2 regions of the Salinifilum ghardaiensis genome follow, and region 2 is predicted to be linked to the other one. Evidence: riboswitches for the same ligand, from Rfam matches in the RefSeq annotation. Region 2 holds a riboswitch; the other holds the start of a gene.
The links. Region 2 has a riboswitch for glycine ahead of gcvT (glycine cleavage system aminomethyltransferase GcvT). Riboswitches for the same ligand answer to the same signal wherever they lie in the genome.

Region 1: linked by a shared signal. The riboswitch ahead of gcvP (aminomethyl-transferring glycine dehydrogenase) and the one ahead of gcvT (glycine cleavage system aminomethyltransferase GcvT) in region 2 are both predicted to bind glycine.

What each region holds. Positions count from the first base shown of each region.
Region 1 is NZ_CM137101.1:1,865,070-1,876,048, reverse strand. Features, by position in the region: gene gcvP (aminomethyl-transferring glycine dehydrogenase) at 1-2,520, opposite strand, end outside; glycine riboswitch at 2,578-2,696, opposite strand; glycine riboswitch at 2,697-2,794, opposite strand; gene ACVGV0_RS08420 (MerR family transcriptional regulator) at 2,931-3,449, opposite strand; gene ACVGV0_RS08415 (bifunctional nuclease family protein) at 4,019-4,495, opposite strand; gene garA (glycogen accumulation regulator GarA) at 4,837-5,301, opposite strand; gene gcvH (glycine cleavage system protein GcvH) at 5,421-5,804, opposite strand; gene ACVGV0_RS08400 (CDP-alcohol phosphatidyltransferase family protein) at 5,930-6,688, opposite strand; gene ACVGV0_RS08395 (hypothetical protein) at 6,909-7,139, opposite strand; gene ACVGV0_RS08390 (propionyl-CoA synthetase) at 7,531-9,417, shown strand; gene ACVGV0_RS08385 (phosphopantetheine-binding protein) at 9,562-9,804, opposite strand; gene ACVGV0_RS08380 (isochorismatase family protein) at 9,831-10,508, opposite strand; gene ACVGV0_RS08375 ((2,3-dihydroxybenzoyl)adenylate synthase) at 10,510-10,979, opposite strand, start outside.
Region 2 is NZ_CM137101.1:3,756,855-3,767,833, forward strand. Features, by position in the region: gene ACVGV0_RS17120 (phosphoenolpyruvate hydrolase family protein) at 1-133, opposite strand, end outside; gene ACVGV0_RS17125 (Tm-1-like ATP-binding domain-containing protein) at 204-1,457, opposite strand; gene ACVGV0_RS17130 (potassium channel family protein) at 1,520-2,335, opposite strand; gene ACVGV0_RS17135 (hypothetical protein) at 2,456-2,611, opposite strand; gene ACVGV0_RS17140 (acyl-CoA dehydrogenase family protein) at 2,768-3,946, opposite strand; gene ACVGV0_RS17145 (TetR/AcrR family transcriptional regulator) at 4,073-4,738, shown strand; glycine riboswitch at 4,875-4,968, shown strand; glycine riboswitch at 4,969-5,066, shown strand; gene gcvT (glycine cleavage system aminomethyltransferase GcvT) at 5,195-6,298, shown strand; gene glyA (serine hydroxymethyltransferase) at 6,361-7,641, shown strand; gene ACVGV0_RS17160 (hypothetical protein) at 7,830-8,345, shown strand; gene ACVGV0_RS17165 (DedA family protein) at 8,488-9,171, opposite strand; gene ACVGV0_RS17170 (D-alanyl-D-alanine carboxypeptidase) at 9,348-9,839, opposite strand; gene ACVGV0_RS17175 (LysE family translocator) at 9,897-10,544, opposite strand; gene ACVGV0_RS17180 (Lrp/AsnC family transcriptional regulator) at 10,636-10,979, shown strand, end outside.

The DNA of each region.
Region 1 (10,979 bases), 1.9 Mb from region 2:
CACGTCGTCCACCGAGACGCCGCTGCTCTTGCTGATCGGCCGCAGGTCGAGGATGCACTCGTGGGCCACGTAGCCGTCCTTGCCGGTGTAGAGCACCGGGAAGTAGTGGTCCAGGCGCCGCGCCACGTAGTTCGCCGCCGCGACCGCGGTCAACGTGGCCCGGCGCAGCCCGTCGGCACCCATCATCCGCACGTACGCCCAGGAGATCGGCAGGATCGACGCGCTCCCCCACGGGGTTTCGCTGATCGGACCGACCCCGGTCTCCGGACCGGCCTGCGGCTGCAGCGGGTGGTTCGGAAGGAACGGGGCGAGGTGCTCGCGCACGCCGATCGGGCCCACACCGGGACCGCCGCCCCCGTGCGGGATGCAGAACGTCTTGTGCAGGTTCAGGTGGGACACGTCCGCGCCGAACTTGCCCATCCGGGCCAGCCCGATGAGGGCGTTGAGGTTCGCCCCATCGACGTAGACCTGACCGCCCGCCTCGTGGACGACGCCGCACACCTCCCGCACGGTGTCCTCGTACACGCCGTGCGTGGACGGGTAGGTGATCATGATCGCGGCGAGGTCGTCGGCGTGCTTGGCCGCGAGCTCCCGCAGGTGCTCCATCTCGACGTTGCCCGAGTCGTCGCAGCGCACGACGACCACGCGCAACCCGGCCATGGTGGCGCTGGCGGCGTTGGTGCCGTGCGCGCTGGCCGGGATCAGGCAGACGTCCCGCTGCTCCTGCCCGCGCTGTTGCTGGTAGGCGCGGATGGCCAGCAGACCGGCGAACTCGCCTTGGCTGCCCGCGTTGGGCTGCACGCTCACCGCGTCGTAGCCGGTGATGTCGGCCAGCCACCGCTGGAGGTCGTCGACGATCCGCAGCATCCCCTCGGCGTCCTCCGCGGGCGCGAACGGGTGCAGGTCGCCGAACTCGGGCCAGGTGACCGGCTCCATCTCGGTGGTGGCGTTGAGCTTCATCGTGCACGAGCCCAGCGGGATCATGCTGCGGTCCAGCGCGACGTCCTTGTCGGAGAGCTCCCGCAGGTAGCGCAGCAGCGAGGTCTCCGACTGGTGGCGGTGGAACACCGGGTGGGTCAGGTACTCGGACGTGCGCTCGAGCGGGCGCGGCAGCGCGTCCGCGGTGCCGGTGTCCAGCTCGTCCAGCTCGCCGAGCTCGGCGGTGAGGCCGAACGCGGCGCACACGCCGCGCAGGTCCTGCCGGGTCGTCCTCTCGTCGCAGGCGATGCCCACGTGGTCCGCATCGGCCCTGCGCAGGTTGATGCCCTCCGCGCGCGCGGCGGCCACGACCTCGTCGGCGCGCCCGGGCACGCGGGCCAGCACCGTGTCGAAGAAGGCGTCCTCGACGACCTCGACCCCGCCCTGGCGCAGGCGGGCGGACAGCACGGCCGCCATCCGGTGCACCCGGGTGGCGATGTTCCGCAGGCCCGCCGGGCCGTGGTAGACGGCGTACATGCCCGCCATGACCGCCAGCAGCACCTGCGCGGTGCAGATGTTGCTCGTGGCCTTCTCGCGGCGGATGTGCTGCTCGCGGGTCTGCAGTGCCAGCCGGTAGGCCTGGTTGCCGTCCGTGTCGACGCTCACGCCGACGAGACGTCCCGGCAGCTGCCGCTCCAGGCCCTTGCGCACGGCCATGAACCCGGCGTGCGGGCCGCCGAACCCGAGCGGCACGCCGAAGCGCTGGGTGTTGCCGACGACGACGTCGGCGCCGATCTCACCGGGGGCGCGCAGCAGCGTCAGGGCCAGCAGGTCGGTGGCGACCACGGCCAGCGCCCCGCGGCGGTGGATCTCCGCGAGCACCTCCTCCTGGTCCCGGACGGCGCCGGAGGCGCCCGGGTAGGCCAGCAGCGCGCCGAAGAACTCGCCGTCCGGCAGACCGCTCGCGCCCTGCGACAGGTCGGCGACCTCCAGCTCGATGCCGAGCGGTTCCGCGCGGGTGCGCAGGATTTCCACGGTCTGCGGCAGCGTGTCGGCATCGACGACGAACCGCGGCGACTTGGCCTTGCCGCCGCGCCGCACCAGCGTCATGCCCTCGGCGGCAGCGGTGGACTCGTCCAGCATGGAGGCGTTGGCGACCGGCACCCCCGTCAGGTCCGAGACCATCGTCTGGAAGTTCAGCAGGGCTTCCAGCCGCCCCTGCGAGATCTCCGGCTGGTAAGCCGTGTAGGCCGTGTACCAGGCGGGGTTCTCCAGCACGTTGCGCAGGATCACGCCGGGGGTGATCGTGTCGTAGTAGCCGAGCCCGATCATCTGGGTGCGCGGGGTGCAGCGCTGCGCGAGGTCGCGCAGCTCCGCGAGCGCCTGGGCTTCCGTGGCCGGTTCCGGCAGCTCGAGCTGCAGGTCCCGCTCACGGATTCCGCTGGGCACGGCTTTGTCTGCCAGTTCCTCGAGGGAACCGACCCCGACCACGTCGAGCATCCGGGCGAGTTCGGCCGGCGTCGGCCCGACGTGCCGATCGGCGAACGGAGTCCCGTGCTCCAGCGCGGCGAGTGGAATGCGGTCGTGGGTCACGTCGGTCATCGCCCAACCTCAATCTTCGCGGCGAACAAGGGGGCGGCAACACCAGCGTGCTGCCGACTCTCCCCCTCTGTCACTGTTCGCTGCGCGAACGCCTGAGAGCTTCGTCCGGCGGTCCGGCCGGACTTGCACCGTCGGCGGGGTGCGCCGCCGTCGCCGCACCCTCTTTCCAGAGGCATCTCGCCCGCGCGGTCCAGTGGCCTGAGAGGTTGATGGGGAGATTTGCTCCTTCGGCGCCGACTCGATCGCTCGAGCCGAACTCTCCCGCACGGGGTCAGCGATGCCGTGAGCATACCTGATCAGGCGCTCCCGCCCGAGGGGCTGTCAGCTGACGCACACCTGCTTGACGGTGCGCACCGGCGCGAGCGCGCGGTGCGCCCGTCCCCGCCGGGACCGCGGCCCCGGGCCCGCGGTCACCCGGTGCGCCGGTCCCGCCGCCGGCGGGAGAGCTCGTCCTCCTCGAGCGGTTCGACCAGCGCGCCGTCGGCGCGTTCGGCGGGGAACTCGTGGATCGTCCCGGTGATCTCGCGCATCGCCCCGCTCACGGCGATCCCGAAGACGCCCTGCCCGCCCTGCAGCAGGTCGACGACCTCCTCGGGGGAGGTGCACTCGTAGACGGTGGTGCCATCGCTGAACAACGTGAGCCCCGCCAGGTCGCGCACCCCCCTGCTGCGCAGGTGGTCCACGGCCAGCCGGATGTTGTGCAGCGACACCCCCGTGTCCAGCAGCCGTTTGACCACCTTGAGCACGAGGATGTCCTTGAACGAGTAGAGCCGCTGCGAACCCGAACCGGTGGCGCTGCGGATCGACGGGCCCACGAGCTTCGTGCGCGCCCAGTAGTCCAACTGGCGGTAGGTGATGCCCGCGATCTGGCACGCCGCCGCTCCCCGGAAACCGACGAGCTCGTCGGAGACCGAGTCCTCGGGCAGCATTCCGCCGGCCCCGTGCGGGGACGATTCCTCCGTCGCGCCGCCCCCGCCGGGCATCGGGGGCGCACCGGTCGCAGCGGTCCCAGCGGACGGCGCACCAGGCGACTCGTCCTCTTCCCCTGCGGAACCCCGCTCGGGCGCTTGCTCGACCACGCCTGCCTCCCCTCGTCCGGCACGCTGCCGACGAATCCGGTCCGGTGCGTTCGGCGAATCTGCTCCGGCCCGGCTGCCGGTCCCGGCAGCCGACGCGCCCGGGTGCCCGCCAGCACCCGCCTCGGCGCCAGCAGCCGGGACCTCCCTGCTGTCCCGATCCCCCACGACTGCCAGCGAAAACGACACCGGAGCGATTCGCGCAATTCGACAGTAGGCCGCCCGGTGTGGGCGGTCAACGCGACGCGCGGACCACGCCGGAGAAGATCAACAGCGGCGGGGCCTCCGCGCCGCCCCCGGCCTCCCCTCCGGGCCGCACCCCGCCACACGCGGGCGAGGGACCGCGACGGCGGGGAGCGCGACGACGACGGGGCCCTCGACCGCGCCGAGGGCCCCGTCGCTCCGCGATCGTCCTCGCGCGGTCACGTGTCCGCGCCGCGGAAGTCCTCCGGTGAGACCGAATCCAGGAACTCGCGGAACTTCTCCACTTCGTCTTCCTGCTCGTCCGGGATGATCAGACCTGCCTCGTCCAGCACCGCTTCGTCGGCGTGGATGGACACGCCGGCGCGCAGGGCCAGAGCCACCGAGTCGCTCGGCCGCGCCGACACCCGCACGTCCCCGTCGAAGACGAGTTCGGCGAAGAACGTCCCCTCCTGCAGATCCGTGATACGCACCTGCTCGAGATCACGCCCCAGGGCACCGATCACATCCTTGAGCAGGTCGTGCGTCAGCGGACGCGCCGGCCGCACCCCCTGCTGCTCCAGCGCGATGGCGGTCGCCTCCACCGAGCCGATCCAGATCGGCAGGTACCGCTCACCCTCCGTCTCCCGCAGCAGCAGGATCGGCTGGTTGGCCGGTAGTTCCACGCGCACGCCGACGACGCGCATCTCGCTGCTCATCGTCACATCGCCTCCTCCAGCGCGCCGAAGCGTGACATCCCTGTCGAGGATCGCGCACCGACGCTTCCGACGCTACCCGCGATACGGCGGACGCGCCCAGCCGTCCGTCCTCCACTGCGCACCGCCCCGACGGGAGGCGCGGGCCCGTCGCAACCCCCCGCTCGGCGGATCGCCGCGGGTTCCCGACCGACGGCAGCGCTCGTCACCCTACACCGCCCCGCGGGCGGCGGTGGACGCGAAGGCCGACCGGGCCGCGCAGTCGCGCCTCGGCGGCGACACTCGCACCGCTCGGGGCGGCGCCCGCTCACCGGCGTCGCCCCGCGTTCAGGTCCGCTGCCGCTTCAGCGCGCGCTCTGTCCCCCGTCGGCCGGCCCGGTCAGGAACACCAACCGGAACTTGCCGACCTGCACCTCGTCACCGTTGGCCAGCACCGAGGTGTCCACCGGTTCCCGGTTGACGTAGGTGCCGTTGAGGCTGCCGACGTCGACGACGACGAAGTCGTTGCCCTCGCGCCGGAACTCGGCGTGCCGGCGCGAGACCGTGACGTCGTCGAGGAAGATGTCGCTGTCCGGGTGCCGCCCCGTGCTGGTGGTCTCCCGGTCCAGCAGGAACCGCGAGCCCGCGTTCGGACCGCGCTTCACCACCAGCAGCGCCGACCCGGCCGGCAGCGCGTCGACCCCTGAGCCCGCGGACTCGGTCTGCGGGGCGCTCTCGGTGCCGTCCTGCTCCGAGAAGGGCTTGAAGACCGAGGTGGTCTCCGGTGACTGCTCCGGTGGGACGTCACCGGAGCCGCTGTTCTGGCTCACCTGAGCTCTCCTCTACGCGGATAGATCGTGCCAACGAGATTCCAACGTACCGCGCCGGCACCAGCCCGAGTACGCGGGAGTCCCGGTCGCCGCAGTGATCAACGCGCGCCGCGGCGCGGTCATTCCTGCTCGATCAGCCGCTGGTAGGCCTCGGCGTCGAGCAGCACGTCCCACTCGGCGACGTCCGCCAAGCGCAGCTCCACGAGCCACCCCTGCCCGAAGGGGTCGCTGTTGACCAGCTCGGGCCGGTCCTGCAGGGCCTCGTTGCGGGCGGTGACGACACCGCCGACCGGGGCGTAGAGGTCCGACACGCTCTTGGTCGACTCGACCTCGCCCATCGCCCCGCCGGCTTCGACGCCCTCGTCCACGTCCGGCACCTGCACGAACACGACGTCACCGAGCTGCTGCTGCGCGTAGTCGGTGATGCCGACGCGCACGGTCTCCGCATCGGTGCGGCGCACCCACTCGTGCTCCTGGGTGTACCTGATCTCCTCCGAGGCCACTGGGTCCGCCTTCCTGCTCGGGGGCGCTGCTCAGCCCGGTCACCGGCCGGGCTCGCGAGATCATCCGCCGGCGGGCAGCGTATTGCCCACCGGCACGTCCCGCAACACGCGCTGCGCCGGGCGCGTCATCCGCGCACCGCGCGCGCCGCCTCCCGCAGCGCTGCGGTCACCTGCCCCAGGTAGAGCACGCCGGCCCAGAGGTAGAGCACGCCGCCCCAGCAGGTCAGCGCGTACGCGATGGGCCGCAGCACCTCGCTGAGCGCGATGTCCTCCTGCACCAGCAGCAGCATCGGGAAGGCGTACATCAGGCAGAACGTGGCCGCCTTGCCCAGGTAGTGCACGTCCGGCGGCTGGAATCCGCAGAAGCGCAGCACCGGCACGCACAGCGCCAGCACCACGTCCCGCCCGACGAGCACCGCGGCGATCCACCAGGGGACGACGTCGCGCAGCACGAAGGCGACCAGCGTCGCCACGATGTAGAGGCGGTCGGCCACCGGGTCGAGGACTTCGCCGAGCCGGCTGTACTGCCCGAGCCACCGCGCCAGCTTCCCGTCGAGCCAGTCGGTCACACCGCTGGCGACGAGGACGAGCAGGGCCAGCAGGTCGGCCTGCGGGCCGAGCAGCAGCCACAGGAACAGCGGCACCCCGCCCAGCCGGATCGCGCTGAGCAGGTTCGGCACGGTGAACCACGGGTCGTGCCAGAGTCCGACGGCGACCTCGCGCATCCGCTCGATGCCGGGTTCGATCGGCGCGCCCTCGCCGGAAGCAGCGGTGGCGCCGCCGGGCTGGTCCCCGGTTCCGGCGGGGTCGCCCGCCGACGCCCCCGGTTCCTCGGCCGGTCCTCGCGCGGTGCCGTTCGTGGTGCTGTCCGCGTCGTGCACCACGGCCTCCCCCTGTGTGTCGCGCCGCCGCCGGTACCGAGCCCATCGGTACGACGCCTCCCCGGATGAGGATCGCACATGCGGCCCACCGCCCCGGTGCGGGACCGACGTGCGCAGCGCAACCGCGCGGTGATCGAACAGCGGCCGCCGAGCGCGCCCCCACCGCGGCGCGGTCCGGGACGCGCGGCGCAAGTCGGGGCGGCGCTGCGCACCGCCCGGTCGCTCAGGCCGTGCGAGCCCGCTGCACGGTGAAGCCGCGACGCCGCAGGTCGGCGTCGGTGAGGAAGCACGGTCGGCCGCGGTCGTCGACCCCGGCCCAGCGGGCCCCGCTCAGTCCTTCGAGCACGTAGGCGTGCCCGTGGCTCCACACCACGCTGTGCAGCGCGGTGGGCAGGTCCTCGGCGGCTTCGCTCCCACCGGCCCCGGAGGAGTCGCGGGCTCCGTCACCTGTCATTGCGGAAAGCACCTCCCGTCCGTGCTCACCGGCGAACGTTGCGGCACCGGCACCGCATCTCCCCGCGGCGCCGGCCTCGGCGGAACGCCCGGCGAGGCGTCCCGCCGCCGATTGTGCGGACTCCTCCACCACATGTCGCGCACCCGACACGAACAGTCGCCGGACGAACACCACGCGTCGCCGAGCGCGAGCGCGGCGCCGATCACGCGAGCGCCGGACCGAACAGCTGCACCGGGCACCGGGCGGAGCGCCCGGCCGGACACCGCCCCGGGGGCCACCCCGGGCCCCCGTGCGGGCCCGGGAGCCCGCCGCGGGCCGCCCCCTGGCATCACCTGCGGGCGTGCGGTAGGACACGGGGATCCGTTCCCCACCGTTCCCGCGGAGGTTGCCGATGGCGGGTTATGCCGATCTGCACCACGAAAGCCTGCACGACCCCGAGCGCTTCTGGCTGCGCGCGGCCCGGGCGATCGACTGGGACACCGAGCCGACCCGGGCGCTCGACGACGGGAACGCGCCGTTCTACCGCTGGTTCCCCGACGGGCGGATGAACACCTGCTTCAACGCGCTCGACCGGCACGTCCGCGACGGCCGCGGCGACCAGCCGGCGGTGGTGTGGGACTCGCCGGTCGCAGCGGCGGCGGAGACGTGGAGCTACCGCGAGCTGCTCGACCGGGTCGCGCGGTGCGCGGGCGCGCTGCGCGAGCAGGGGGTGGCGCGCGGTGACCGCGTCGTGCTCTACCTCCCGATGATCCCCCAGGCGATCGTGGCGATGCTCGCCTGCGCGCGGATCGGGGCGGTGCACTCGGTGGTCTTCGGCGGGTTCGCCCCGGACGAGCTGGCAGCGCGCATCGAGGACGCCCAGCCGAAGGTGATCGTCGCCGGTTCGTGCGGGATCGAACCGCAGCGGGTCGTGCCGTACAAACCCATCGTCGACGAGGCGCTGAGCCGCACGACCCACCAGCCGGACCGCGTGCTGCTCGTGCAGCGTCCGCAGTCCCCGGCCGAACCGGGCCCGCGCGACCTGGACTGGGACGAGGCCCTGCGGGACGCGCACCCGGCCGAGTGCGTCCCGGTGGCGGCCACCGATCCGCTCTACGTGCTGCACACCTCGGGCACCACGGGGCGGCCGAAGGGCGTGGTCCGCGACAACGGGGGGCACGCAGTCGCGCTGGCCTGGTCGCTGCCGAACATCTACGACATCCACCCCGGTGACGTGTTCTGGACGGCCTCCGACGTGGGGTGGGTCGTCGGCCACTCCTACATCGTCTACGCGCCGCTGCTGGTCGGCGCGACCACGGTGCTCTACGAGGGCAAGCCGGTGGGCACCCCGGACGCGGGCGCGTTCTGGCGGGTCATCGCCGAGCACGGCGTGCGGGTGCTGTTCACCGCTCCGACGGCGTTCCGGGCGATCCGCAAGGCCGATCCGGACGCCGAGCTGATGCACCGCCACGACCTGTCCGGCCTGCGCAGCCTCTTCCTCGCCGGGGAGCGCCTCGACCCGGAGACGTACCACTGGGCCGGCGAGAAGGTGCGCGTGCCGGTGGTCGACCACTGGTGGCAGACCGAGACGGGCTGGCCGATCTGCGCCAACCCGCGCGGGCTCGAACCGATGCCGCTCAAGGCCGGCTCCCCCACGGTCCCGATGCCGGGCTACGACGTGCGGGTGCTCGACGAGTCCGGCGCGGAGGTTCCCACCGGCACCGAGGGGGCGCTGTGCCTGCGGCTGCCGCTGCCGCCGGGCACGGCGCCGACGCTGTGGGGCGACGACGAGCGCTTCCGGGAGTCGTACCTGGCGAGCTACCCGGGTTACTACGCCACGGGCGACGGCGGCTACGTCGACGAGGACGGTTACGTGTTCGTCCTCGGCCGCACCGACGACGTGATCAACACGGCGGGCCACCGCCTCTCCCCCGGCGCGATGGAAGCCGTGCTGGCCGAGCACCCGGCGGTGGCCGAGTGCGCGGTGATCGGGGTGCACGACCCGCTCAAGGGCCAGGTGCCGTACGGGCTCGTGGTGCTCAAGGCCGGGGCGGCGGACTCGGCGGAGGCGGTCGCCGCGGAGCTGACCGAGAGCGTGCGCAACCGCGTCGGCGCGATCGCCACCCCGCGCGGTGTCGCCGTGGTGGACGCGCTGCCGAAGACCCGTTCGGGCAAGATCCTGCGCAAGTCGATGCGGGAGATCGCCGACGCCGACCGGACGGCGGTGCCGTCGACGATCGAGGACCCCGAGGTGCTGGAGGCGCTGCGCCCGGCGCTGCGGGCCGCCCGGGAGGAGTGACCCGGCCGCCGCGGGACCACCGGCCGCCGCGGGCCCGCGTGCGAGGGCGGGCCCGCGGCGGCGCGGGCGGGTTCCGGGGCGCGCGGAGGCAGCGCGGAGGGGCCGGAGCGGCCCTCCCCGGCAGCACCGCAGCACCGCGCCGGTTCAGAGGCCGAGGACCTCCCACCACTGGCGCAACGTGGTCGTCTCGCCGAGGTCGGCGAAGCCGACCTGCACGCCCCGGGCGCGCAGCTTCTCGACGAGCGCCATGATCCGCATCGAGTCGAGGCCCCAGTCGAGCAGGTCGTCCTCGTCGCCGATCTCCGCGGCGCTCTCCTGCAGCAGCTCGGCGACGTGCTCCCGCACCTCCCCGCGGCTCAGCGCACCGGTTCCTGCCGTCTCCGGCATGCTCTCCCCTCTCGTCGCTCGCTCGTTCAGGCGTCCTCGCCGACCACGGGCCGCACGTGCCCGGCGGGAACGGTGGTGCCGGCGAGCTCCTCGGTGATCCAGCCGGTCGATCCCACGACGGCGCAGCGCTTGGCCGCGTAGTCCAGCGCCATGCGGTGGTCCTCCGCGGAGAAGTCCGCGATCCCGTCGGCGACGAGGAACGCGGGCAGGTCCAGCTGGAAGGCCTCGGCCGCGGTGAGCAGGCACCCGATGTGGCCGTAGACTCCGGTGACGACGAGCTGGTCGCGACCCCACTGCCGCATCCGGTCTGCCAGCGAGGTGTGCTGGAACGCGCTGTAGCGCCACTTCGTCAGCAGCACGTCGTCGGCTGCGGGGGCGAGCTCCGGGATGATGCCGGACTCGTCGCTGGCGGCCAGTCCGGGACCCCACCAGTCCCACTGCAGCCCGCGCTGCCGGCGGGTCTGCCCGCCGGGTTGCGCGCAGTACACCACGGGCACGCCGCAGCGGCGGGCCTGCGCGCGCAGCCGCCGGATGTTCGGCACGACCCGGCGCAGCGGGTCGGCGTCCCGCTCGAACGCGCCGACGAAGTGCTGCTCCATGTCGTGGATCAGCAGGACGGCGCGGGCGGGGTCGGGCCGCCACGGGACCCGGTTCTCCGGCAGCTCGTCGGGCACCGGGTACGGTGCGATCCTCGGCAGCGCCACGCTACTTCCCCTCCCCCTCGGCGGAGCGCTCCAGCACCGCCGGGAGCAGCTCCCGCTCGATCACCGCGCGCAACTCCTTCTTGCTGGTCTTGCCCGCGCCGGTGTGCGGGAACTCCGCGACGAACTCGACGCGGTCCGGCACCTTGTAGCCGGCGAGCCCGCGCCCGCGGACGAAGGAGATCAGCTCGCGGGCCTTCGGCGGGTCGGTGCGGGCGATGACGAACGCGCAGGTCCGCTCGCCCAGGTACTGGTCCGGCACGGGCACCACGGCGGCGTCGCGCACCGCGGGGTGGGCCACGAGGTGGTTCTCCACCTCCTCGGCCGCGATCTTCTCGCCGCCGCGGTTGATCTGCTCCTTGGCACGTCCGGAGACGACGATGTTGCCGCCCGCGGTCAGCCGCACGAGGTCCCCGGTGCGGTAGAAGCCCTCCGGGGTGAACGCGCGGGCGTTGTGCTCCTCGGCGCGGTAGT
Region 2 (10,979 bases):
GGTCGATGCCGCCGCTCTCCTCGGCCTTGGCGGACAGGCCGGTGCCCGCGCCGCCGCCGACGACCGGCTCTCCGCGGTCGACCTTGCCGCGCAGCCGGGACAGCAGTTCCGGGCGTTCGACACGCTTCGTCATATCCCCTTCCCTCCCCGTGCACGGGTCATCCCCCGGGGGGCGTCCCCGCGCGGGCCGGTGCCTCGGTCGTTCACGACGACCGCGGAGCGGTACCGATGCCCACTTCCGCCGCGGCGGCCACCACGGCGTCGGTGAACTCCGCGTCGTTGATGTTGTGCGGCACGCGCCGCACCCGCTCGGCGTCGCGCACGTTCCGCTCGATCGCGCCGAACAGCCGCTCGTCGGCGGCGGCATCGCGGAACGCGGCACCGGGGGAGTCCAGCAGGGACACCCCGCCCTCGGGCAGCAGGAACCGCACGGGCCCCGCGCAGGCGTTGATCTTGCCGGCGAGGAACTCGCCGATGCGCTCGCACTCCTCGGCGGTGGTGCGCATCAGCGTCACCTGCGGGTTGTGCTCGTACAGCAACCGGTCGCGGAACTCCTCCGGCACGGTGCCGCGCGCACCGAAGTTCACCATGTCCAGCGCACCGCACGAGCCGACGTAGGGCACCCGGGTGCGCGCGATCGCGTCGAGGCGCTGCTCGCCGGCGCTCATCACACCGCCGACGAGCAGATCGGCGATCTCGGTGGTGGTGATGTCGACGACCGCTTCGACGTAGCCGTCGTCGACGAGCTTCTCCATGGCCCGCCCGCCCGTCCCGGTGGCGTGGAAGACCAGCGGGTCGTGGGTGGCGCGCATCCTGTCGGCGACGGCGGTCACGCACGGGGTGGTCACGCCGAACATGCTCAGCGCGAGCGCGGGTTCGTGCTCGGCTTCGGGGACCTCGTGCGTGAGCGCGCCGAGCAGCGCGTGCGCGGCGTTGCCGAGCACGCGGCGGGAGATGCGGTTCAGCCCGGCGACGTCGGTCACCGAGGGGAACAGCACCAGGTCCGAGGAGTCCACGTAGGAGGAGGTGTCACCGGATGCCACTGTGGACACGATCATCTTCGGCACGCCCACCGGGAGGGCGCGCAGACCGCGGGAGATCAGCGCGGTGCCGCCGGAGCCGCCGAGGCCGAGCACCCCGTCCGCCGGCCGCTCGGCCAGGAAGCGCTCGAGCGCGAGGGCCATGGCGGCCACCGCCGTGCCGCGGTCGGCGGTGAACACCGCGTCCGCCCCCTCGGGGTGGTGCGCGGCGACGTCCCGGGCGGGGACGTCCGGTGCCGCGCTCCGCGCAGCGGGGCCGGTGCCGACGTCGACGGTGGTCACGGCGCAGTGCGGGGCGAGCAGCTCCGCCACGTAGCGCAGATCGTCCCCCTTCGTGTCGAACGTGCCCACCACGTAGGCCCTCGGCGTGCGGTGCCCTCCGGTCACGGCGCCCTCCGTACACGGCTGCGTGATCATCGCGGATGCTACTGCGCCAGCGCCTGCTCTGCCCAGAGGCGCGCGTCCGCCGCGTCAGCGGCTCACGACGACCGGCCCTCGTCCGGGACGGCGGGCAGCTGCGCGCGCAGCGCGGTGATCTCGGTCTTGAGGGAGGCGACCTCGCCGCGCAGCCGTTCGGCCTCCGCGGCGCTGTCGGCCGTGGCCCGGCCGGCGCGCTCGACGGAGTTCTCCACACCGCCGAACTTCTCCACGAACCAGGAGGCGATGCTGCCGGTGACGACGCCGAGCAGGGCGATGCCCGCGAGCATCAACCCCACGGCGATGAGCTTGCCCTGCCCGGTCACGGGGTAGTAGTCGCCGTAGCCGACCGTGGTGATCGTCGCCATGGTCCACCACAGCGCATCAGCGAAGCTCGTGATCGTGGCCTCGCCGGCGCCGCGTTCGGCGTCCAGCACGGCGAGGGCGGCCGAGACGCCGAGCAGCGCGGTCGCGCCGGAGACGTACAGCACGACCTGCCCGCGCACCCGCGCCTGGATCCTGCGGTTCATCAGCACCAGCACCGTCACCAGCCGCAGCACGCGCAGCTGGCGCAGCACCGGGACGAGGATGACCACCAGGTCGAACAGGTTGTGCAGCACGAACCGGCCGCGCTGCCTGGCCAGGGCGAGGCGCACGGCGTAGTCCACGGCGAACGCGCCCCACGTGACCCACATGGCCACTCCGACGCCGCGGCGCACGCCCGGCTGCATGCCGGGTTCGAGCACCGTCCACGCGTACAGCGCGAAGAACAGCACCGACAGCGCGATGAGCGGCCACTCGGTGCGCTGCTCCCACTTCGCCAGCGGTGGAGGAGCGGCGCTCCCCGCGTTCTCGGAGCGCACGGTCTCGGATGACATCGCGCCCATGGTGCCGTGCCCGGAAGCGCCCGGGAACACGGCCGCGGCACCGGTCACGTCCGCGCTGCCCGCGCGGAAGAACGGCCCGCCGATCCGCGGGGAACGGCGGGCCGCAGGGCGTCACCGGCTCGGCTTGTTGCCCTTGAGCAGCTTGTTCTTCGCCTCGTCGATCTTGGCCCGGGTCTTGGGGTCCTGGGCGTACTTCTTCGCCTGCCGGATCGCCCGGCGCCCCTGGGGGCTGCTGGCGAGTCCGACGATCTTCTTCATCAGCGACATGTCCGCTCCTGGTCGGTCCTCAGCACGCGGCCTGTCCGCCGAAGTCCTGCCCGTCGAACGGCAGACCGGCGCGTCACCTGGGGATCAGGCGTCCACCAGCCTACCGAGGTGATCGCGGGGACGACACCGCGCGCGGCGGGCCCCGGCGCGGGGACCTCAGCCGAGCACCCCGCTGACCGAGCTGTGCCCCTTGAGGATGTTGCGGGCGATGGTGCGGCGCTGGATCTCGTCGGTGCCCTCGAAGATGCGCAGCAACCGCAGGTCGCGGAACCAGCGCTCGACCGGCAGCTCGCGGGTGTAGCCCATGCCGCCGTGGATCTGCATCACGCGGTCGACGATCTCGTTGGCGCGGGTCCCGCCGTAGAGCTTGGCCATGGACTGCGCGTGCCGCGAGTCCATCCCCTGGTCGACCTGCCAGGCCGCTTGCAGCACGAGCCACCGCAGCGCCTCGATCTCCACGGCCGAGTCGGCGATCATCCACTGGATGGCCTGCCGGTCGGCGATGGGCGCGCCGAAGGTCTGGCGGTTGTTGGCGTACTCGGTGGCCATCCCGACGAGCCGCTCGCAGGCGCCGAGCGCGTGCGCGGGCAGCATGTAGCGCCCGCGGCCGATCCACTGCATCGCGAGCTGGAAGCCCTGACCGACCTCGCCGAGCACGTTCTCCTCGGGCACGCGCACCTCGTCGAACACCAGCGAGGCGGGTTGGCGCTCCCACTCGCCCATGATGTCGATGGGTTCGGAGGTCCAGCCCATGTCGCGGTCGACGAGGAAGCAGGTCACTCCGCCGTCGGCGCCCTTGGACTTGTCGGTGACGGCGAACACCATGGCGAAGTCGGCGTCGATGCCGCCGGTGATGAAGGTCTTCTCGCCGTTGATCACCCACTCGCCGCCCTCCTTGCGGGCGGTGGTGCGGATGTTCTTCGCGTCCGATCCGGCACCGGGCTCGGTGATGGCGAAGCAGGACTTCCGGGTGCCTTCGATGGTGGGCAGCAGGTAGCGCCGCTGCTGCTCCTCGTTGCCGCGGTAGAGGATGTTGTCCGCGTCACCGCCGAACTGGAACGGCACGAACGTGCGCCCCAGCTCGATCTGGATCAGCGCCGTCAGCACGGCCGGCAGGCCCATCCCGCCGTACTCCTCGGGGGTCTGCACGCCCCAGAACCCCGCCTCGCGCGCCTTGTTCCGCAGGTCCGCCTGCTCCTGCTCGGTCAGCCCCCGCTCACCGGCGCGCTCCCGGTGCAGCACCTGCTGCTCCAGCGGCATGAGCTCGCGCTGGACGAACTGGCGCACCCAGTCGCGCACGTCGCGCTCGGTATCGGACAACGAGAAGTCGACCATTGACCTGCACCCTTCCGCGTGAGCTACTAACTAACAACGTTAGTTTTATGGCAGCCTAGAGTCGGCCGCGCAGCCTTCGCAAGAGGCGTCCACCCCAGGCCACCCCGTCCCGACCGTGGAGAAACCGTGCCCCGTCCGAGCCGTCCCCGCCTGACGACCGAGCGCATCGCCCGGGTCGGCCTCGAGATCATCGACGCCGAGGGGCTCGAGGCGCTGTCCATGCGCCGCCTGGCCGAGCGCCTCGACGTCCGCGCGGCGTCGCTGTACAACCACGTGCCGAACAAGGACGACCTGCTGCACACGATCTCCGACGAGGTCATGGCCCAGGTCGACGTCTCCGGCTTCGAGGTCGACTGGCCCACCGGCCTGCGCACGTGGGCGCGGTCCTACCGCGCCGCCCTGCGCGCGCACCCCAACCTCGTGCCGTTCCTGGCCGGCGGACCGGCCCGCCGGGAGAACGCGCTGCGCCGCGCCGACCGGGTGCACGGCGGCCTCGTGCGCGCCGGCTGGCCGCAGCGGTACGCCACGATGATCGGCGCGTCGACGAAGTACCTCGTCGTCGGCTCGGCCATGGCCTCGTTCGCCGAGGGCTTCCCCGCCGACGCGAGCGTCTACGACGAGCGGTTCCCCCACCTCGACCGCGCCCACCTGCTGCCGCAGCACACCGAGATCGACGCGGACAGCTTCGAACTCGCCCTCGGAGCGCTCATCGACGGGTTGCGCGAGGTCCACCGCACCCTCACCGCAGCGGCGCGCGAGGGCGGAGCGGCGATGCCGCACACCCCGCGCTGACCTGCACGCGCAACCGAGTGAGATCAGCCTCGCGTTGCGGTTGACTGCCCGCGGGGTCCTCCGTAGCGTCACGCTCTGACCAGGCCACAACCGGACAGCAGCGGACAGCAGACCGCACAACCGAATACCGCGCCGTTGACTCCGTGCGGGAGAGATCCCGGCCCGTCGGGACGCCGAAGGAGCAAGCACTCCCCAGCAAACTCTCAGGCACCACCTACCGCACGGTACGAGGCGGAACGGGAGGAAAGCAGGAGCGGACCGCTTCTCGCCCACGGTGCAAGCCGTCCAGCGACGGTGAAACTCTCAGGCCCATGACTCCAGGGGAGATCGCCCGACGTGCGTACGACCGCGCGGGTGGCGATCGAAGTGGTCCGGCTACGCTGGCAGGATCCGATTGCGTGCAGTTCCGGACCCGCGACCGCCGACCGGCGCCGCCCCCAGGAGGAGTCAGACACGATGACCTCACCGAGGCAGACGCCCCTGCACCAGGTCCACGAGGAGCTGGGTGCGACGTTCACCGACTTCGCCGGCTGGCACATGCCGGTGCGGTACACCAGTGACACCGCCGAGCACAACGCGGTGCGCAACAGCGCCGGCCTGTTCGACCTGTCGCACATGGGTGAGCTCCACATCCGCGGGCCGCAGGCCGCGGAGGCCATGGACTACGCCCTGCTGGCCAACACCTCGGCGATCACGCCCGGCCGCGCGCGCTACACGATGATCTGCAACAGCGACGGCGGCGTGCTCGACGACCTCATCGTCTACCGGCTGCGCGAGGACGAGTACCTCGTCGTCGCCAACGCCGCCAACGCCGGCACCGTCTCCGAAGCGCTGGCCGACCGCGTCTCCGGCTTCGAGGTCGAGTTCCACGACACCTCGCACGAGTACGCGCTCATCGCGCTGCAGGGGCCGAACGCGGCGGCGATCCTCGGGCCGCTGACCGACACCGACCTGTCGACCGTCAAGTACTTCGCCGGGTACTACAGCACCGTGGCTGGTCGCGAGGTCATGCTCGCCCGCACCGGTTACACCGGCGAGGACGGTTTCGAACTGTTCACCGCGCCGGAGGACGCCGAGCCGATCTGGCGGGCGCTCGCCGAGGCCGGCGCGGACCACGACCTCAAGCCCGCCGGACTGTCCTGCCGGGACACGTTGCGGCTGGAAGCGGGTATGCCGTTGTACGGCAACGAGCTCAGCGCCGAGTTGACGCCGTACCACGCCAATCTCGGCCGGGTGGTCAAGCTCGACAAACCCGACGACTTCGTGGGCAAGGCCGCGCTGGCGAAGGTCGCCGAAGTTCCCACCGACCGGACACTGGTGGGGCTGAGCACCGACCAGCGGCGCGCGCCGCGGCACGGCTACTCCGTGCTCGACCCCGGGGGCAACGAGATCGGCGAGGTCACCAGCGGTGCGCCCTCCCCCACTCTGGGGCACCCGATCGCGATGGCCTATGTGGACCGCGCGCACAGCCAACCGGGCACGGCGCTGAACGTGGACGTGCGCGGCAGGTCGCTGCCGGTGGAGGTGGTGGAACTGCCGTTCTACCGCCGCGGCACGTGACAACCGCGCCGTTCGACCGATCCGCAGGGCCGTCGCAGACAGAAAACAGGAGGCAACACCAAATGTCCACACCGGACCTGTTCAACGACCAGCTTGCCGCGGTCGACCCGGAGGTCGCTGCTGCGGTGGGTTCTGAGTTGCGTCGCCAGCAGAACACGTTGGAGATGATCGCTTCGGAGAACTTCGCACCGCGCTCCGTCCTGGAGGCTCAGGGGTCGGTGCTGACGAACAAGTACGCCGAGGGGTATCCGGGCAAGCGCTACTACGGCGGCTGCGAGAACGTCGACGTGATCGAGCAGTTGGCGATCGACCGGGCCAAGGAGCTGTTCGGCGCGTCGTTCGCGAACGTGCAGCCGCACTCGGGTGCGCAGGCCAACGCCTCTGCGATGTTCGCGCTGCTCAAGCCGGGCGACACGATCATGGGGCTGGACCTGGCCCACGGTGGCCACCTCACCCACGGCATGCGGATCAACTTCTCCGGCAAGCTCTACAACGTCGTGCCGTACCACGTCGACGAGTCGGACCACCGCATCGACATGGACGAGGTGGCCCGGCTGGCGCGGGAGAACCGGCCGAACATGATCATCGCCGGCTGGTCGGCGTACCCGCGGCAGTTGGACTTCGCCCGCTTCCGGGAGATCGCCGACGAGGTCGGGGCGTACCTGATGGTGGACATGGCGCACTTCGCCGGTCTGGTCGCCGCGGGGCTGCACCCCAACCCGGTGCCGCACGCGCACGTGGTCACCACCACCACGCACAAGACCCTGGGGGGTCCGCGGGGCGGGGTGATCCTCTCTGCTGACGAGGAGCTCACCAAGAAGTTCAACTCGGCGGTGTTCCCGGGGCAGCAGGGCGGTCCGCTGGAGCACGTGATCGCGGGCAAGGCGGTGCTGTTCAAGGCCGCACGCGGCGAGGAGTTCGTCGACCGGCAGCGGCGCACCGTCGAGGGGGCGCAGGTCCTGGCGCAGCGCTTGCAGCAGGGCGATGCGACCGCCGCGGGGGTGCAGCTGGTCTCCGGTGGGACCGACGTGCACCTGGTGCTGGTGGACCTGCGCAACGCCGAGCTGGACGGCAAGCAGGCCGAGGACCGGCTGCACGAGATCGGGATCACGGTCAACCGCAACGCGGTGCCGAACGATCCGCGGCCGCCGATGGTGACCTCCGGGCTGCGGATCGGCACGTCCGCGCTGGCCACCCGCGGCTTCGGCGCCGAGGAGTTCGGCGAGGTCGCCGACGTCATCGCCGAAGCGCTGCAGCCGAACCTCGACGAGGCGAGCACGAAGAAGCTGCGGGCCCGCGTCGAGGCCCTCGCCGCGGCCAAACCGCTCTACCCGGGCCTGTGATCCGCCCGAGGCCGTGAGCAACAGCTGCTGATCTGCCGGTCCCCTCCGCTCCACCGGAGGGGACCGCGGCCCGATCGTGGCGGGGCCGCGCTCCCGACCGGGGGCGCGGCCTCGATCGCGGGACGATTCGACGACATCGCCCGCGAAACGCCCCGCGGACGTGGTCGCGGGTGCCATCCTGACGCGCCATGGAGACGATCACCCCCGACGTGCGAATCGCGCGCGAGCCCTCCGCCGCGCGGCGGATGTGGTGGTTGGCGGGAACGGCCGTCGGCGGACCCGCTCTGGCCGCCTGCTTCGCCGCGAGCCTGCTGATCACCTCGCAGCAGGGCGAGACCTGGTCGTACGGGTGGTGGTTCGGCATCTTCGCCTTCCTCTGCACCGCCCTGCCAGCCGTGCTGCAGGCCGTCGCGTGGCTGCCGGTGCTGCGGATGCGGGACCTGTCGATCACGTTCACCGCCGGCGGGTTGACCTACCGCACGCGGGAGACCCGGCGGACCGTGCGCTGGCCGGACGTGCGCTGGATCCGCCTCGGTCACCGGCCCGTGCTCGGCACCTCCCTGCACGTGCGGCTGAACGCCCCGCGGGGCAGCGCCCGGTGCAACGGCCTGTTCGTGCCGCTGGGCGCCGACGCACCACCACCGCACGAGCTGCGGCGAACCCTGATGCAGCTCAGCGGCAACACGGCGCGGCTCAAGAGCTGATCAGGCGAGCTCCTCGCAGAGCTCGGCCGGCGGTCGACCCGCCCGAGGCGCGCCGGCCGGTGGGGTCGCGCCCGCGAGCGGTCCGCACGCGCGGCGTGCGTCCCAGCTGAACGGGGCCGAAGCGCAGCGGCGGGCACCGCGCTCAGGCGGCCTGCTCGACGTCCTCGTCGGCCGCGACGGGTCCACCGGTCTCCTGCTGCAGCGCGGCCTCCTGCTTGCGGGCGCGCCGGTGGCGCCAGTACCAGATCGACACGCCCCCGACGACCAGCACCGTGGCGAACAGCCAGCTCGCCTGCCCCAGCGCGTGCTCGATCGCCTTGACCGAGGTGCCCGCCGCCCAGCCGACACCCACGTGCATCCCGGACCAGCCGGCGGCGCCGACCACGGAGGCGAGGAGGAAGCGGCCGTAGCCGAGCTGGCTCGTGCCCGCGGCGGCGGGCACGAGCGTGCGCACGACCGGCAGGAAGCGGGCCACGAGCACCGCGCCGATGCCGAAGCGCCGCAGCAGGCGGGTGGCCCGGTCCCAGTGCTGCTGGCCGAGCTTGCGCACGGCTTTGGTCTCGCGCACGCGGATGCCGTAGCGCCTGCCCAGCCAGTAGCCGATGTTGTCGCCGACGGCGGCGCAGAGGGTCACCACCAACGCGAGGGTGAGGAAGAAGCCCCAGCTGTCGACCGTGGCCGCCGAGATGAGCAGCCCGCTCTCCCCGGGCACGAGGAACCCGAGGCCCAGCGTGCACTCGGCGAGGACCAGCCCACCTGTCACCAGTACCAGCAGTGGTCTGGGCAACCCGGCGACGAGGGCCAGGAAGTCGCTGATGAACGCCACGCAATCACCTCGGGGAGCACACCGGCAGGCATCTTCCCGCAACGCTACCGGCCACGTGCTCGAGCACACTCAGGGATGTCCCCCACCTGGGCACGGATCCGCCCGGACACCGCGCACGGGGAACGTTCCCGACTTTCTCCGGCTGTGCGGCCGCGGTGGCGCGGCTCGCGGTGCCCTCACGGCACGGGTGCGCGCACCTCCTCGCCCCTCTCCACTTCCGAACGGTGCCCGGAGACCGCGGGGGAGGCGAGGCGGTCACGCTCTCCACCGTACGCAGCGGGCCGGGGCGCGAGGGCGTCTTCCGCCTCGCTCGGCGCCCGCGGTGTGACGAAGTCGTTGAGCACGACCGCGAACACCGGATCACGTCCGCGTGCCGCCGCGACGCAGCCGGGCAACGCCGACACCCCGCTCAGCAGCCCGTTCTTCGCGCGCACCGCGCCCTCCGCCGCACGAGGGGAACGACCGGCGACCCCCGCCCAGTTCCACCGCGTTCGCATCGCACACCCTCTCCGAGGAGCCCGCCACCGTCGGCGACTCACCGAAGCACGTCCCCGGAGCGTGGTCAACAACACGGCCACCACCGCGTCGGGGAGCCCGCGGGAGCGCCCGCGCGGGTGCGGCGTTCCAGCAGCCCCCGCGGGAGCTCCCGCGGATCGGGGCGGTCGCATCCGCGGCGGAGCGACCGGCCGGCGCCGCGAACGGCGCCGCCGGCCCGGGGCGGCCGCTCAGCCCATGGCGATGGACCCGGCCATCACCAGCAGCGCACCGCCGCAGCAGCGTTCGAACACGCGCCGCCGCCGCGGCTTCGCCAGCAGCGCGGAGAGCCGCTGCACCGAGGGCACGACGACGAGCCACCACGAGGCGAAGGCGCTCACCGCGACCGCGCTGAGCAGGGCGGCCTGCGGCATCGGCGCTGCGCCGGGGTCCATGGCCTGCGGCAGCAGGGTCAGGAAGGTCAGCATGACCTTGGGGTTGAGCACGTCGGTGAGCAGTGCCCGCAGGAACACCGCGCGGCCGGTCTGCGCCGCGTGCACGGCACCGTTGCCGCTGGTGGGGGGAACGGCGTTGTCGACGGTTCCGCCGGAGCGCGTTCGCCGCGCGTTGTGCAGGATCCGCAGGCCCATCCAGCAGAGGTAGGCCACGCCGAGGCCCTTGACCACCCACAGCGCGGCCGGAACCGCCGCGACGAGCGCGGACAGGCCGAGCGTCGCCGCCGTGGCGTGCAGCACGAGCCCCGCCGTCACGCCCATCGCCGCCAGCCACCCCCAGCGGCTGCTGGTCGCCGCGTTGCTGGTGACCAGCACGAAGTCCGGTCCCGGCACGATCACGATCACCAGCAGGGCCAGCAGGAACGGCCCCCAGTCGATAGTCACCACACCTCCAGGTAGTCATTCGTTCGAGCAGTAATCCCATCGTGCCCCTCCAGTTCGCCGAACTTCCACTCGCCGCATACGATGTTCGGCAATGAGCGAAGCAGTGGAACTCGATTCGGTGGACTGGCGGATCCTGGAGGAATTGCAGAACGACGCGACGCTGCCGAACCGGACCCTGGCCGAACGCATCGGCCTCGCGCCCTCCAGCTGCCTGCAGCGCGTGCGGCGGCTGCGCGAGCGCGGCGTGATCACCGGCTCGCACATCGACGTCAACCCGGCGGCCACCGGACTGCCGCTGGAGGCGGTCGTCTCGGTCAACGTGCGCCCGCACACCCGGGACGTCGTCGACAGCTTCCGCGAGTTCGTCCTCTCCCAGCCCGAGACGCGCTCGCTGCTGCACGTCAGCGGGCAGGCGGACTTCCTGCTGCACGTGGC